3 regions of the Streptomyces sp. ITFR-6 genome follow, and region 1 is predicted to be linked to each of the others. Evidence: riboswitches for the same ligand, from Rfam matches in the RefSeq annotation. Region 1 holds a riboswitch; each other region holds the start of a gene.
The links. Region 1 has a riboswitch for cyclic di-AMP ahead of RLT59_RS34910 (C40 family peptidase). Riboswitches for the same ligand answer to the same signal wherever they lie in the genome.
Positions count from the first base shown of each region.

Region 2: linked by a shared signal. The riboswitch ahead of RLT59_RS35565 (LysM peptidoglycan-binding domain-containing protein) and the one ahead of RLT59_RS34910 (C40 family peptidase) in region 1 are both predicted to bind cyclic di-AMP.
Region 3: linked by a shared signal. The riboswitch ahead of RLT59_RS03380 (M23 family metallopeptidase) and the one ahead of RLT59_RS34910 (C40 family peptidase) in region 1 are both predicted to bind cyclic di-AMP.

Region 1 is NZ_CP134612.1:7,695,262-7,697,516, forward strand. Features, by position in the region: gene RLT59_RS34905 (LysE family translocator) at 1-446, shown strand, start outside; gene RLT59_RS34910 (C40 family peptidase) at 480-953, opposite strand; cyclic di-AMP (ydaO/yuaA leader) riboswitch at 957-1,129, opposite strand; gene RLT59_RS34915 (hypothetical protein) at 1,459-1,767, opposite strand; gene RLT59_RS34920 (ATP-dependent Clp protease proteolytic subunit) at 1,775-2,255, opposite strand, start outside.
Region 2 is NZ_CP134612.1:7,856,504-7,858,758, forward strand. Features, by position in the region: gene RLT59_RS35560 (alpha/beta fold hydrolase) at 12-827, opposite strand; cyclic di-AMP (ydaO/yuaA leader) riboswitch at 1,279-1,467, shown strand; gene RLT59_RS35565 (LysM peptidoglycan-binding domain-containing protein) at 1,471-2,255, shown strand, end outside.
Region 3 is NZ_CP134612.1:780,389-782,643, forward strand. Features, by position in the region: gene RLT59_RS03375 (SGNH/GDSL hydrolase family protein) at 1-56, opposite strand, end outside; gene RLT59_RS03380 (M23 family metallopeptidase) at 252-1,205, opposite strand; cyclic di-AMP (ydaO/yuaA leader) riboswitch at 1,209-1,399, opposite strand; gene RLT59_RS03385 (tyrosine-protein phosphatase) at 1,811-2,255, shown strand, end outside.

The DNA of each region.
Region 1 (2,255 bases):
TCCGCACGGTTCAGCTCCTGGGCGGGGCGTACGTGCTCTACCTGGGCATCAGCGCGCTGCGTGCGGCCCGGCGCGGCACCGGGCAGGCGGGGGCCGCCGAAGCCGCGGCCGGCCGGGGCGACGGCCAGCACGCCACGAACGGGACGCGGCGCGCGCTGCGCCAGGGGTTCCTGACCAACGCGCTGAACCCCAAGGCGCCGGTGCTCTTCCTCAGCCTGCTTCCGCAGTTCGTCCCGCCCGGGGCCGCCCCGCTGCCGCGGACGCTGCTGCTCGCCGCGATCGTCGTGCTGCTCGCGCTGATCTGGTTCCCGGCCGTGGCGCTCCTGGTGGACCGGCTGGGCCGGTGGCTGCGCCGGCCGCGCACCGCCCGCGCGATCGAGGGCGGCAGCGGCGCGGCGCTCACCGTACTGGGGGCGGTACTGGTGACCGGCACCCTGCCGCACTGACGCGGGGTGCGCGCCGACGGCGGGGCGGTGGCGTCAGCTGACCCGGCCGTAGTAGACGCTCTTCGTCCAGATCTTCTCCAGCCGCACCACGGCACCGGTCTTCGGCGAGTGCCAGATCTTGCCGCTGCCCGCGTAGATGCCCACGTGGAAGACGCTGCGGCCGGAGTGGAAGAAGACCAGATCGCCGCGCTGCCGCTTCGAGGCCGAGATGTGGCGGGTCTTGTTGTACTGCTGCTGGGCCGTGCGCGGGAGCTTCTTGCCCGCCTTCTTGAACGAATACAGCGTCAGACCCGAACAATCGAAGCGGCTGGGGCCGGTGGCGCCCCACCGGTACGGCGATCCCTTCTTCGACGCGGCGATGTTGAGCGCCTTCATCGAATGAGTCGCGGCCTGGGCGTCGGTCACGGCGCCGGGGACGAACAGCGAGCCGCCGACTGCGGCGAGAGTCAGAGCCGAGGCCGTCGTGGCTCGGGCGAGGAGAGACGGGACATGAACCTGCGCAGTCATGCGCAACCCTTCGTCAGCCGCCTGTGAAGGATGACCTGTCGGGTTCGGGCTGGCGAAGTCGCCCGGCCGCACGTGGCGGCTTCACCCCGAGGGACGACCGGATCTCCGGTCGGCCCGTTGTGCTCGGGTCCTCCACTCCTGCCGATCCACTCCTGTCGACCAGGCATCCGGACAGCGGCAGGACTCGGCGTCCGCCCGGACCGCCCCGCCGCGGTGGCGGGGGCTTGTCGTCCCAGGGATCTTGACTCACCGAACGCCGGATTTCCGAGGTGAAACGGTGATATGTGAGGCTCATCACGACTGACCCGTTCGGGTGGACGGGGGGCCTTGAGGGGAGTTTCCGCACCTCCGCTTCCGGTGCCGCATCAGGGACGGAACGGGAGATTTCACCCATGACCCACTTCGAAAGCGCAAGTTGGCCTGTCCCTCCTGCGAGGTAACACCTACGCCGAACGAGCGAGATAATTCGGTCCGCCCGTCGGGCGTGTCGGCGCAAGGGAGTTGATCAACTCGGCGGGTCGGGTGGCACGGTGAGCCGCCCGGCGCGGCGTTCCCCGTCCAGCACCCGTAACGCTCGCGTCAACGTGGCGGAGTGGACCCGGCTTTCACCCCGCTCGTGCATCAACGCGAGCGCGTCCCGCAGTGCCGCGGCGTGCGAGGCGAGCGCCTGTGCGGCGCGCAGGGCCCGGTAGGTGTCGTCGGCGCGGGCCGGGTTGATCCGGCCCAGCTGGTCGACGACTTCCAGGTAGCGGTCGATGAACTCGCCCTCGGCGCGGGTCAGGGCGGGCAGCGGCGGGAACTCGGGTGGCCGCATCGCGGGTTCACCCCGCGGCGGGCGGCAGCAGTGCGGGCCCGCGGTTCTGCACGATGTGGTCGATCAACCCGTAGGCCTTGGCGCCCTCGGCGTCGAGGATGAGGTCGCGCTCGGTGTCCTCGGTGATCTTCTCGGCGGAGCGGCTGGTGTGACGGGCCAGTATGCCCGTCAGCGTCTCGCGCATCCTGGCCAGTTCCCGGGCCTCGATCTCCAAATCGGACGGCTGTCCCCGCACCGGCTCCGGGAGTTCGGGCTGCTGCAGCACGACCCGTGCGCCGGGCAGCGCGTGCCGTCGGCCGGGAGCTCCCGCGGCCAGCAGGACGGCCGCGCCGGCGCCGGCCTGGCCGAGACAGAACGTCTCCACCTCGCAGGTGAGGAAGGACATCGTGTCGTACACCGCCGTCACGGCTCCGAACGAGCCGCCGGGGGAGTTGATGTAGAGCTGGATGGGCCGGTCGGGTGCGTCGTGCTCCAGGTACATGAACTGC
Region 2 (2,255 bases), 160 kb from region 1:
AGCGCCCCCGCTCATACCCCGGACAGCACGTCCCGCAGCCGGGTCGCGAACGCCCGCGGATGCGTGGTGTTGCCGTTGTGCCCGCCGGGGAACGGGACGGTCTCCCGGCCGACCAGTCCGGCGAGGCTCTGTGCGCACTGGCCGACGAAGACGGATGGCGCCGTGGTGCTGCCGCTCGCGGGCACGATGCGTACGGGAGTCGCCCGCAGCGCCTCCCGGTCGAGCTCGGCTTCGATGACCGCGGTGAAGTCGCGCTCGATGAAGAAGCCGAAGTTCGCCACACGGCGCGGGGTGAGCGGCATCGGGGTGAGCCCCGGTTCGGTCTCCTGGCGCGCCGGGTCGATGCCGAGGACCCGGGCGATCTCGGGGAAGGCCGCTGCCAGACCGCCGTCGCGGTGGATGTCCTGAAGGTGCGCCAGCTCGGCGGTGTGCTGCTCGCGCTGTCCGGCGGGCAGCAGGGACGGCGTGACCGGGTCGTGTGCCCCGAGCAGCCCGAGCTGCTCGGGGTGGGCGAGCGCCAGGTGCAGCCCGATGGCGGCGCCCATGCTGCATCCGAGCATCAGGGCGGGCTCATCGGTCAGTTCGGCCAGCAGCCGGTGCACGTCGTCGGCGTGCCGCGCCATGGTGACGCGCTGTCCGGGATCGTCGAGCGTGCTACGGGAGAGGCCCCGGCGGTCGTAGGTGACCACGGTCCAGCTGTCCACGAGCCGGTCGACCAGGTCGGTGCTGCGGTCGGCGTCGCCCTCACCGCTCTGGGAGACGAGCAGCAGGGGACCGGAGCCGCGGATCTCGTAGTGGAGCGTGGCGCCATCGGTGTCGAGGAACATGGGGTTCTCCCGGTCTCAGTGGTGGGCGGCGCCATGAGCGCCGACCGATGCCTCACACCGTAGTACATCTATTTAGATGCATCAATAGAGATGTATTGACGGAGGCGCCACGCCGCGAGTGCTGCGGCCGTCCGGCTGTAGAGCTTGATGGAATGTCCTAATTGTGTAGTTAGTCGTATTCATCATTAATAACCCACCGAAGAACCTTTTTTCATAGTCCAAAGGTGATGAATATTGAGCAAATCACCCTTTTCGGGCTCAGTGGTCAGCATCACCTTCCCGGCCCCGGACGCGGTGCGTCCGGCCTCGGTTCCCTGCTGTGCCAAGAAAGTTGACTTCCCCCGAGAGGTCTGATGCTGGGCATTTCCTTTAATTGATCTTGCGAATCAATTGGGATCAAGAATTCCGGGCTTGTTTCGTCCGGCGTTTTTCGCTTACGGTCACCGTCAATCCGGATGGAACGCCGAATCCTGCCGCCGTCCGGGAACCCGACCCACTCACCTACGGCAGGAGCGGGGGACCCAGGTTTACTGCCGGTCCGGAATCCGGAGCGGCTTGGGGTTAAGTCGCCATCATGTGCGGCCGGACATCTCCAGTCCGAACCCGACAGCTCACCTCGCAGGCGGCGGAGAGGAAATACGCCATGCCCATCACGGGTAAGTACCGTCGTTTCAAGTCCACCACCCTGACCCGCGGCTTCATCGCCGTGAGCACGGGCGGAGTCGTTCTCGCGCTCCCCCTGATCGGTGCCGGATCCGCTTCTGCCGCACCGGCGCACCCCGCCGTCGCGGAAAAGTCGGCGTCCTCGACCCCCTTTGCTGCCAAGGGAATTGCGGCCCACAAGGCGGAGTCCACCGTCTATTCCGTGGTCTCCGGCGATTCGCTTGCCAAGATCGCCCGTGGGCATTCCCTCAGTGGTGGCTGGGAGCGGCTCTACCAGGACAACCGGAGTGCGGTCGGCGGAAACCCCGACCTGATTCACCCGGGCCTCAAGCTGACCATCGGCGCCAAGTCCGCCGCCGTAGCCCCGAAGGCGGCTCCCACCGCCGAATCGAAGGCCGCGACCGAATCGAAGCCCGCGACCGACGCCGCGCAGTCGTCCGACCGGTCCGAGGGGACCGACCGCGCCGACCGCTCCGAGCGGACGGCCGCGCCCGTCGCGGAGAAGACCACCGCCACCGAGACCGCTGCCACCGCCCCCGCGCAGGCCGCGACGGCGTACACCGACGACCTCGACGGCTGGATCAAGGAGTCGCTCGCCGTGATGGCCCAGAACGGCATCCCGGGCAGCTACGACGGCATCTACCGCAACGTGATCCGCGAGTCCTCCGGCAACCCGCAGATCGTGAACAACTGGGACTCGAACGCCGTCGCCGGCACGCCCTCCAAGGGTCTCCTCCAGGTGATCCAGCCCACCTTCGAGGCCTA
Region 3 (2,255 bases), 6.9 Mb from region 1:
ATGGCCCCCTGTCGGTTGATGACGCCCTGTCGGATGTTTCTCGAATCGTCTGCCACAAGCGCATATCCTGCACCGTCGATTGTGACCTACGCGACCGTAATAAGGGGTTGACGGGTGGTGAGATAGACCACCCGGTCAGGTTTTGGTAAAGGGGGAATAAGGACGGTCACCGCAAAGCAGAGGGACGGTGCGCCGCCGCGCACCGTCCCTCTGTATCGCTCCGGTCCGTCACCGGACCGCTGCTGTCTGGATCAGACGTTGATCCCGTGCGACGCCAGGTAGGCGATCGGGTCGATGTCGGAGCCGTACGCCGGGCCGGTGCGGACCTCGAAGTGGAGGTGCGGGCCGGTGGCGTTGCCGGTGGCGCCGGAGAGGCCGACCTGCTGGCCCGCGGTCACGGTCTGGCCCGCCGAGACGGAGAGCGAGGACATGTGGCCGTACTGCGAGTAGTGGCCGTCGGCGTGCTTGATGACGACCTCGTTGCCGTACGCGCCGCCCCAGCCCGCGGTGACGACGGTGCCGGAGGTGATCGCCTTCACGCTGGTGCCGCTGGCGACGGGGAAGTCGATGCCGGTGTGGCTGCCGCTGGACCAGCTGGCGCCGGAGGCGCGGTAGGCGGTGGTGTGGTTACCGGGGACCGGGTGGACGTAGCCGGAGGCGCTGCCCTGGTCAGACGACGACGTGTTGGACGCCTGGGTGTCGGAGGAGGACGTGGTGCCGGAGGACGCGGGGGCCTTCGACTCGGTCTTGGCCGGGGCCTTCGAGGGGGCATCCGACGGGGTGGAGTCGCCCGTGGAGGTGTGCGAGCCGGTGGCCGGGGCGTGGCCCCAGGCCTTGCCGCCGAGAGTCAGCTTCATGCCCGGGAAGATCAGGCTCGGGTTGTCGCCGACGAGCTCGCGGTTGTCCTGGTACAGCTTCTCCCAGCCGCCCTTGACGTTGTGCTCGGCGGCGATCTTCGACAGGTAGTCGCCGGAGACCACGGAGTACGTCTTGGTGCCGGACTGCTTGTCCGCGACCGGCTTGGCCGGGGTGGCGTGCGTGGCGGCGGCCGACTTCGCGGTGGCGGGAGCGGCCTGCTCCGCGGCGTTGGCACCGGTGGCGCCGAGCAGCGGAAGCGCGATGACGGCTCCGCCGGCGCTCGCGACGACGACGCCGCGGGCGATGGTGCTGGACTTGGGACGGCGGTGCTTACCCGGGATGGGCATGAAGAATTTCCTCTCCGGCGCCTACGAGGTGAGCTGTCGGGTTCGGGCTGGAGATGCCCGGCCGCGCCTGGCGCGACTTCACCCCGAGCCGGCCGGATCACTCCGGTCGGCGGCTTACCTGGGTCCCCCGCTCCTGCCACACGGTGAGTGGGTGCGGAATTCCGGACGGCGGCAGGATTAGGCGTTCCATCCGGATTGACATGGAACGTAAGCGAGCCGGGACGGCGGAAACAAGCCACGGGTTCCGCACCGGATTCCGCACCGGGAATTCGGCGCGGAATTCCGGTCACACTCCGTGGATTATGGATCTTGGCATTCCGCTTGGCGTACGGATTACCCGACCGGCGCACCGCCACACACCGTCACGGATATGATCCCGCTCACGAGAGGGTGACCATCTCCCGCATAAGCAGGGCATGTTCGACTAAAAGCCCTAATACGGACATGTCACGCGCATCGTCCACCCCGGCACCCCGCGGCGGGCCGGGACAAGAGGGAGAACCGCGGCTGTCGCCGGGGTGATTGTCCGAGTATCCGATGTCGTATCGTCACGGGAGTGGACCCGTCGGCGACACGCGTCGGCGGCAGAGCCCCCAGGAGTGACCGTGACGCAGCAGTTGCCGCAGACCCCGTCGACGGCACCCGAGCTGGCGGGGGTGCGTAACTTCCGCGACGTGGGCGGACTGCCGACGTCGGACGGCCGCCGGGTGCGGTACGGGCGGCTCTACCGCAGCGGTCACCTCGCGGGCGCCACGCCCGAGGACGCGGCGTTCCTCGGCGGCCTCGGCCTGCACACCGTCTTCGACTTCCGCAACGCCGCCGACCTCAAGCTGGACGGACCCGACGTCGAGCTGCCCGGCGTACGCAATGTGAACATCCCGCTCACCGACCCGGCAGACGGCAGCGAGTTCTGGCGGATGGTGCGCGACGGCGAGATGGACGAGCTGCGCGGAATCCTCGGCGGCAGCAAGGGCACCGACCGCATGGTCGCCTCCTACCGCTCGATCATCCTGGACCGCACCGCCGAGCACAGCCGGGTACTGCACGCCC